2 regions of the Gluconobacter sp. genome follow, and region 1 is predicted to be linked to the other one. Evidence: predicted binding sites of a transcription regulator. Region 1 holds the regulator's gene; the other holds the start of a gene.

Region 1 (4,210 bases):
CTTTTTACGCGGTAAGAGGCGCTCATCGCCTCACGTCCCATCTGACATTTCCCGAAATTACAGGTTGGGCTTCCAGCGAAGGCGATGATGCGCGCTGGACAGAGGGCCGTGCGCATCTGGAACTTGAAGATGCTCTCCGGAAGGGGACTGGTATGCTGTCCATAGAGGTCTGTTCAACAGGCCCCTATCATTTGGAACGCGAGAGTTCACAGCTCTCCCGGATGTCTGAAGCCGAGCTCAGCCTTCCACACATTCAGTAAGGAAAAGTGCGAGCGCGCGGCCGCGGTGACTGATCGCGTTCTTCTCGTGCTCGCTCATTTCTGCGAAGCTTCGGCTATGACCCTCTGGTGCAAACATTGGGTCATAGCCGTGACCATGCTCCCCACGCGGCGGCCAGACTATCTGTCCATGACATTCCCCAACTACGGAATGTGTTTCGCCGTCGGGCCATGCCAGGCAGAGAGCCGCCACAAATGATGCTGCGTGGTCTGGCGTTTCACCCATTTCGCGATGCACGCGCTCCATCGCAACGGTCATGTCTTTTGAAGGGCCGCCCCATCGCGCTGAATAAACGCCGGGCTGGCCGCCGAGTGCCGAGACGCAAAAGCCGGAATCATCCGCCAGTGCGGGTAAGCCCGATGCACGGGCCGCCGCCAGCGCCTTGATTTCAGCGTTGCCAATGAATGTGTCTGCCGTTTCGTCCGGTTCTGGCAGATTCAGCTCCCCTGCAGACACAACAGTGATGCCGCTTTCTGCAAGTAGGCTGGAGAATTCACGCAGTTTCCCGGCATTATGACTCGCCAGAACAATTTTTGACCCACGGGACAGGCGGCGCATTACAAAGTCTCCAGTGCGGAAGTCTGAGCTTTAAAGAGGGAGGCTGTGCCCAGCTTGGCCAGACGCAGCAGTTCAAAAAACTCGGTTTCCTGAAAGGGGGACGTTTCCGCCGTCCCCTGAATTTCGACGATCCCACCCTCTGCGGTAAGAACAAAGTTCGTGTCAGCCTGAGCGGCACTGTCCTCAACGTAATCCAGGTCCAGCACGGGGCCAGCAGAGGTCAGGCCGCAGGAGACCGCCGCAATTTGTGCCGTCATGACTGAGGACAGATTGGCTTTTTTCAGGGCCATTGAGAGGGCTACCCAAGCGCCGGTAATGGAGGCGCAGCGTGTCCCGCCATCAGCGTTCAGGACATCACAGTCCAGCGTGATGGTCCGTTCTCCCAGCTTCTTCAGATTGACGCAGGCTCGCAGGGATCTGGCAATCAGGCGTTGGATTTCCTGCGTCCGGCCAGACTGCTTGCCCTTGGACGCTTCACGGTTGCCACGCTGATGGGTGGCGCGCGGAAGCATGCCATACTCGGCTGTAATCCACCCCTGACCCTTGTTGCGCAGAAAAGGCGGGACACGATGTTCGAGGGACGCCGTGCACAGAACTTCCGTTCCACCCACCCGGATAAGTGCTGAACCTTCCGCATGTCGGGCAAAGCCTGTTTCAATGGAAATGGCGCGACCTTCGTCACAGGCGCGTCCGGATGGGCGCTTTGTCATGCGAAAAAATCCTCTCTCAGAACCAAGCCCTGCCTCTACCGCGTTTGACGAGAAGCCTTCCAGCCCCGACATACAGTTTTACCATGATGAGATCTGACCCTTCCTTCTTCCGTATGCCGAACTCCTTTGCTTCCGGGCTCGGAGAACGGGAAGCTGCGATCCTTCGGGAAATCGTTGAGGAATACGTCGAGACCGGGGAGCCGATCGGCAGTCGCACTCTGGCGCAGCGCTTGAAACTGTCTCTGTCTCCCGCGACGATCCGCAACGTCATGGCAGATCTTGGCCGGGCCGGGCTGTTGTTCAGCCCTCATGTGTCTGCCGGGCGTCTGCCGACCGAGAAGGGCGTTAAACTCTTCGTGGAAGGGCTGCTCCAGTTTGGTACCTTGAGCGACGAAGATCGTGCCAGTATCGACAGCCGGCTGGAAATTCATGGCCGGTCCTATCAGGAGACCCTGGCGGAAGCATCGTCCATGCTGTCGGGGCTGTCATCCGCCGCAGGTCTGGTGCTGGCCCCTAAATCCGACGCGACGCTCAAACATATTGAGTTTGTTGCCCTCGGTCCGGGGCGTGTCCTCGTTGTGCTCGTCAGTTCAGACGGGCAGGTAGAAAATCGCATCATCGAAACGCCGGCAGGACTGCCGCATTCTGCCCTTGTCGAGGCTGGCAACTATCTTAACGCCCATTTGGGGGATCTGACGCTTGGCACTCTGAAAGAGCGTGTCAGCAAGGAAATGGACGTCAACCGCCATGAACTTGATGCTCTGACGGCCAGCGTCATCGAAAGTGGTCTGGCCACATGGGACGCTGATGGCGGAACGCTATTCGTTCGGGGGCAGGGCAAGCTGTTGGCGGATATTACCGAGATCGAACGACTGACCACGATCCGTATGTTGTTCGATCACCTCGAAACGCAGGAGACCATGCTTCAGCTCCTGCAACTGGCAGACGCTTCGGAAGGCGTGCGAATCTATATTGGTAGTGAAAGCGGAATGTTTGGAATGTCGGGCGTGTCCATGATCGTCGCGCCAGCCCGCAATGAGGCCCAGAAAATCGTGGGCGCCATTGGCGTCATCGGGCCAACGCGCCTGAATTATGGGCGAATTGTACCCGTCGTGGATTACACGGCCCGGATGGTCGGACGCCTGCTGGGATAGTGACTGCAACCCTTCCGCCTTTGCGCTGTTGAATCTTGCGTCCATCGGAAAGGAAAGAGTCCATGGCTACGATTGACGCAAAGAAATCCGGTACGTTCCTCATTGGTGGGGATCTCAAGGTCCACCGCCTCGGGTTTGGAGCGATGCGCATTACCGGCAAGGGCATCTGGGATGAACCTCCAGACCACGAAGAAGTAGTTCAGACCCTTGAAAGCCTCCCGAAGTTCGGAGTGGATTTTATTGATACGGCGGATTCCTACGGTCCGTTCGTCTCGGAAAATCTGATCCGTGAAGTGCTTTATCCTTACAAAAAGATGGTCATTGCCACGAAGGGCGGCCTGACACGCCATGGTCCAGATATCTGGAAGCCAGTCGGAAACCCGGACTATCTGAGGCAGTGCGTGTTGATGTCCATGCGACGGTTGGGCGTGGAGCGCATAGATCTCTGGCAGCTGCATCGGATTGGACCAGATTGCCCGGCAGAGAAGCAGTTCGAGGCAATTGCCAAATTCCGCGAAGAAGGCCTGATCCGCCATGTGGGTCTGTCGGAAGTAAGCGTGGAAGACATCAAGCTCGCGCAGAAATACTTCCCGGTCTCGACGGTTCAGAACCGCTTCAATCTTGTGGACCGCAAGTCCGAAGACGTTCTGGATTTCTGTACAAAAGAAAACATTGGCTTCATTCCCTGGGCGCCTCTGGCTGCTGGAGAACTGGCCAAGCCCGGTACGGACATGGACAAAATCGCGCATCGGCATCATGCAGATGCAGGGCAGATTGCTCTGGCGTGGCTCCTGAAGAGATCACCGGTCATGTTGCCCATTCCGGGAACCGGAAGCAGAGCCCATCTGGCCTCTAATGTTCGGGCAGCATCTCTGAACCTCAACGATGAAGAGTTTGCTACGCTGAATCGGCAGGGTGAAGAGGCGTGGAAGAAATCCGCCGCCGGATCATAACGATCACGAGCCGCCGTAAACTGTCACAAAATGACCCTTTTCAGTGGGGGCGACGAACGGCTCGTTTCAGTGCTATGCAGTTTGTATGACGCGCCGTTCCATTCGCTCCCGTAATCCGCAGGACCCCAGGGCCAGTGTGCCCCGCGGGCCCCGTTTCCGCCGTTTCCGTCAGTCTCTTGCCATCGTCGCCGGTGTCGGGCTGGTCGGTGTTGCGGGTGCGGGTATCTTGGGTTGGACCACCTACGCCAAACTCGTGGCTGATCTGCCAAGTGTGGACAGCCTGAGGGCCTATCAGCCCCCGACCGTCAGTCGCATTTATGCGTCTGATGATCGCCTGATGGCTCAGCTTGCCAATGAGCGGCGTATTTTCGTTCCGCTGGAAGCGATTCCGGATCGGGTAAAGCGTGCCTTCCTCGCAACGGAAGATCACAATTTCTACACCCATGGTGGTGTGGATGTGATGGCCATTGCCCGTGCAGGCGTAACAGACGTTTTTGCCCGCCATGGGCGCCGTGCTGTCGGTGCGTCCACCATTACGCAGCAGGTTGCGCGTGGG
Region 2 (4,210 bases), on a different contig from region 1:
CTGATGGCCCGCACGGCAAACTTCGTTCCTGAATAGACGCTGCCTCCAGGGGCGAATACCTTGATCCCGGCAACCGAGGACAGGTTAATGACATGTCCCGATTTTTGACGTTCAAAGATCGGTAGCGCTGCGGCAATGCCGTAGAGAACGCCTTTGATGTTGATGTCGATCATCCGGTCCCACTCGTCGACCATCAGTCGTTTCATGGGGGCGATCGCCATCAGGCCCGCATTGTTCACGAGGACATCAAGACGTCCGAAGTCCTGCTCAACGGCTTTTACAACGTCCGCAACGTTCTGGCGGTTTGTGACGTCCAGTGTGTAGGCCCGTGCAGTCTGGCCAAGTGCTTCGAGTTCGGAGACAATTTCGTCCAGCCGATCCCGGCGCCGGGCGGCAATAGCAACGTAAGCCCCTCGTGCCGCGAGATAACGCGCGGTTGCTTCACCAAGGCCGCTGCTGCCGCCTGTGATGAGGACAATTTTTCCTGCAATGCCTTCCATGTCAGGCCTCACGCACGCTTGATGTGATGCTTCAGAAACGCGACGCTCCGGCTCCAGGCCAGATCACGGGCGTCCTGATTGAAGCTGGAACGTTCTGGGCATCCAAAGCCATGTCCAGCCTGATCATAGAGGAAGACCTCGACTTCCGGCCGGCTTGCGCGAATTTTCTGAACGTCACCTGGCGGAATAGACGCATCTTCTCCGCCGAAATGGAGCTGCGTTGGGCAGTGCGGCGCTGTGTCACAATGGTTGGCAATACCGCCACCATACCATCCCACGGCGGCATTAAAGTGGTGCGTCCGTGTCGCAGCAAGCCAGGCGATGAGGCCGCCCCAGCAGAAGCCGATAATGCCGACTGGGCGGTGACCATCATCCTGTCTCAGTTTTCGAGCGCAGGCTTCCAGATCCTGCTGGATCAGATCTGGCGAGATACCGCTTCGAAATTCCAATCCCTCCTTCAGGCCAGCTTCATTGTACGCCAGAACCGTATGGGGTTTGACGCGGTCAAAGAGAGCAGGGGCCAGAACATGGAAGCCCTGCTGAGCCAGATCAGAGCAGATGTCCCTGATGTGTCCGGTCAGGCCAAAAATTTCCTGCACGACGACAATGGAGCGTGTGGACTCGGGGGAGCCCGTCTCCCATGCCTCGAATTCGTGGCCGTCTGCCGCCTTGAGGCGAATCATGCGGCCCTCGGTCTTTTCTTGGGAATGCTTGTGGTCCATTGATTTCTGTCCAGTCTCTGTAACGCCGGAAAGGCAGATGCCATGAGCGACGTCATCAATCTCCGTCGGGAACGCAAACGCCGCAAGTCCGCAGAGGATGCGAAGGAGGCTGAGACCAATCGCCGTCTTTATGGTAGGACGAAAGGTCGGAAAATGGCGGATATGCTGGAGAAAAGGCGCTCTGAAGCCCTGCTGGACGGAAAGAAAATTTTTTCTGTTGAGAGTGATGGTTCTTGACGAAAACGGGTGACGGCACTACGTCTTTTGGCACTCTCTATATGGGAGTGCTAACTGCGCTGCAGCAATTGAGCGCGTAACCCGGCCGCGTCGCTTTATAGAAGGGCACGGCCTAAAATGGAGCGATCCATGACGACATTTCGTCCCCTGCATGACCGCGTTGTAGTCCGTCGCCTGACCGGTGAAGAAAAGACCGCTGGCGGCATCATCATCCCTGACACCGCCAAGGACAAGCCGACCGAAGGCGAGATCGTTTCCGTAGGCCCGGGCGCCCGGAACGAGCAGGGCCAGATCGTGGCTCTCGACGTCAAGGCAGGCGACAAGGTGCTGTTCGGCAAGTGGTCCGGCACCGAGGTGAAGATCAACGGTGAAGAACTGCTGATCATGAAAGAGAGCGACATCATGGGTGTGATCGGCTGAAAAGCCATCCCCGTTTCCTCTCGTTAAAAACCTCAACAGGAGATTAAGAACATGGCTGCCAAGGAAGTTAAGTTTGGTGCCGACGCCCGCGACCGTATGCTGCGTGGCGTTGATATTCTTGCAAATGCCGTCAAGGTAACGCTAGGCCCGAAGGGTCGTAACGTTGTTCTCGACAAGAGCTTCGGCGCACCGCGCATCACCAAGGACGGTGTGTCTGTCGCCAAGGAAATCGAACTGGCTGACAAGTTCGAGAACATGGGCGCTCAGATGGTACGCGAAGTTGCGTCCCGTACGAACGATCTGGCTGGTGACGGCACGACGACGTCCACGGTTCTTGCTCAGGCAATCATCCGCGAAGGTGCCAAGGCTGTTGCAGCTGGCATGAACCCGATGGACCTGAAGCGCGGCATCGACAAGGCTGTCCTCGTCGTTGTTGAAGAGCTGAAGAAGAACAGCAAGAAGATGACCTCCCCGGAGGAAATCGCTCAGGTCGGTACGATCTCTTCCAACGGTGAGCGTGAAATCGGTGAGATGATCTCCTCTGCTATGCAGAAGGTCGGCTCCGAGGGCGTCATCACGGTCGAAGAAGCCAAGGGCCTGCATACGGAACTCGACGTTGTCGAAGGTATGCAGTTCGATCGCGGTTACATCTCCCCGTACTTCGTGACAAACCCGGAGAAGATGACGGCTGATCTCGATGCGCCGTACATCCTGATCCATGAAAAGAAGCTGTCTTCGCTTCAGCCGATGCTGCCGCTGCTTGAGAGCGTTGTGCAGTCCGGCCGTCCGCTGATGATCATCGCTGAAGACGTCGATGGCGAAGCACTTGCCACGCTGGTCGTGAACAAGCTGCGTGGTGGCCTGAAGATCGCTGCCGTCAAGGCTCCGGGCTTCGGTGACCGTCGCAAGGCCATGCTGGAAGACATCGCCATCCTGACGGGTGGGCAGGTGATTTCCGAAGACATCGGGATCAAGCTGGAATCCGTCACGCTCGAGATGCTGGGTCGCGCCAAGAAGATCCACATCGAGAAGGAAAACACCACGATCGTTGAAGGCGCTGGCAACAGCGACGACATCAAGGGTCGTTGCAACCAGATCCGCGCTCAGGTTGAAGAAACAACCTCTGACTACGATCGTGAGAAGCTCCAGGAGCGTCTTGCAAAGCTGGCTGGTGGCGTTGCCGTCATCCGCGTCGGTGGCAGCAGTGAAGTTGAGGTAAAGGAGCGCAAGGATCGCGTTGACGACGCCCTGCACGCTACCCGCGCCGCTGTTGAAGAAGGTATCGTCCCGGGTGGTGGTACGGCTCTTGCCCGCGCTTCCGTTGCTCTGAAGGGGCTGACCTTCGATAACGACGATCAGCGTATCGGTGGCGAGATCGTTCGCAAGGCGCTTCAGACGCCGCTGCGTCAGATCGCTGAGAACGCTGGTGAAGACGGCGCCGTGATCGCTGGCAAGGTGCTCGAGAACGACACCTACAACTTCGGCTTTGATGCTCAGAACGCTGAGTACAAAGACTTGGTTGGCGCGGGCATCATCGATCCGACGAAGGTTGTTCGTACGGCTCTGCAGGATGCCGCTTCGGTTGGTGGTCTGCTGATCACGACGGAAGCCATGGTTGCCGAGCGCCCTGAGAAGAAGGCTCCGGCTGCTCCAGGTGGCATGGGCGGCATGGGCGACATGGATTTCTGATCCAACGCCTCAGATTCCCCGGTTTTAAAAAGCTGGGGAATATGTCGAATAATTACGAAAAAAGCCGTCTCACCTCAGGGTGGGGCGGCTTTTTTTGATTGCTTTGATATGTGCCCGACGCATATGTGACCCTTATGCAACGCTTGTTACAAAACCATCACGTAACAATCTAATGCGGTGGAAGTTGGGGTGACACTTTCGCAATGAAATGTCTAAACGGCGTTACTGCCTTTAGAAGGATTTCGTTTCATTATGATCGTATCGCGTCGCAATACGTTACTTTGCGCATCGGTCCTGGGTATGGGCGCGCTTTCAAGCGTTGCTCATGCTGCAACCGAAAGCACTCACACCTCCTCACATGTGCGCCACAAGACTGTGACTCATAGTCCGGTGCGTTCTGCTGCGACGCCTGCAACAACCGCTTCGGCATCGCTGGCTGGTCCAGTCGCAACTCCCCAGTTTGCTGCGCCAGTAGCGGTCAACCGATCTCACGCTGTTCGTTCCATTGATTCTGGAACGCAGGAGAGCGTGGTTGTTACCGGTTCGGCTTTGGGAACCTCAAACAACACCAACGCCAACCCGGTGCAGATCGTTACTTCTAAGCAAATCCAGCAGACGGGTGCGACAACACTTTCCGATTTT

What was found. The regulator HrcA, encoded in region 1, represses chaperone genes, less so after heat shock. The targets are predictions, from matches to a motif close to GTTNGCACTCNCNNNNNGNGAGTGCNAAC.
Region 2: the regulator HrcA is predicted to act here: its motif matches at 1,486-1,514, upstream of ABF979_RS00680 (co-chaperone GroES).

What each region holds. Positions count from the first base shown of each region.
Region 1 covers NZ_JBDOBO010000007.1:68,293-72,502, forward strand. Annotated here, with positions in the region: gene ABF979_RS05420 (hypothetical protein) at 1-260, shown strand, start outside; gene rdgB (RdgB/HAM1 family non-canonical purine NTP pyrophosphatase) at 238-837, opposite strand; gene rph (ribonuclease PH) at 837-1,547, opposite strand; gene hrcA (heat-inducible transcriptional repressor HrcA) at 1,631-2,701, shown strand; gene ABF979_RS05440 (aldo/keto reductase) at 2,764-3,654, shown strand; gene ABF979_RS05445 (penicillin-binding protein 1A) at 3,740-4,210, shown strand, end outside.
Region 2 covers NZ_JBDOBO010000001.1:149,211-153,420, reverse strand. Annotated here, with positions in the region: gene ABF979_RS00695 (SDR family oxidoreductase) at 1-500, opposite strand, end outside; gene ABF979_RS00690 (dienelactone hydrolase family protein) at 509-1,222, opposite strand; gene ABF979_RS00685 (DUF4169 family protein) at 1,265-1,459, shown strand; gene ABF979_RS00680 (co-chaperone GroES) at 1,589-1,879, shown strand; gene groL (chaperonin GroEL) at 1,931-3,568, shown strand; gene ABF979_RS00670 (TonB-dependent receptor domain-containing protein) at 3,821-4,210, shown strand, end outside.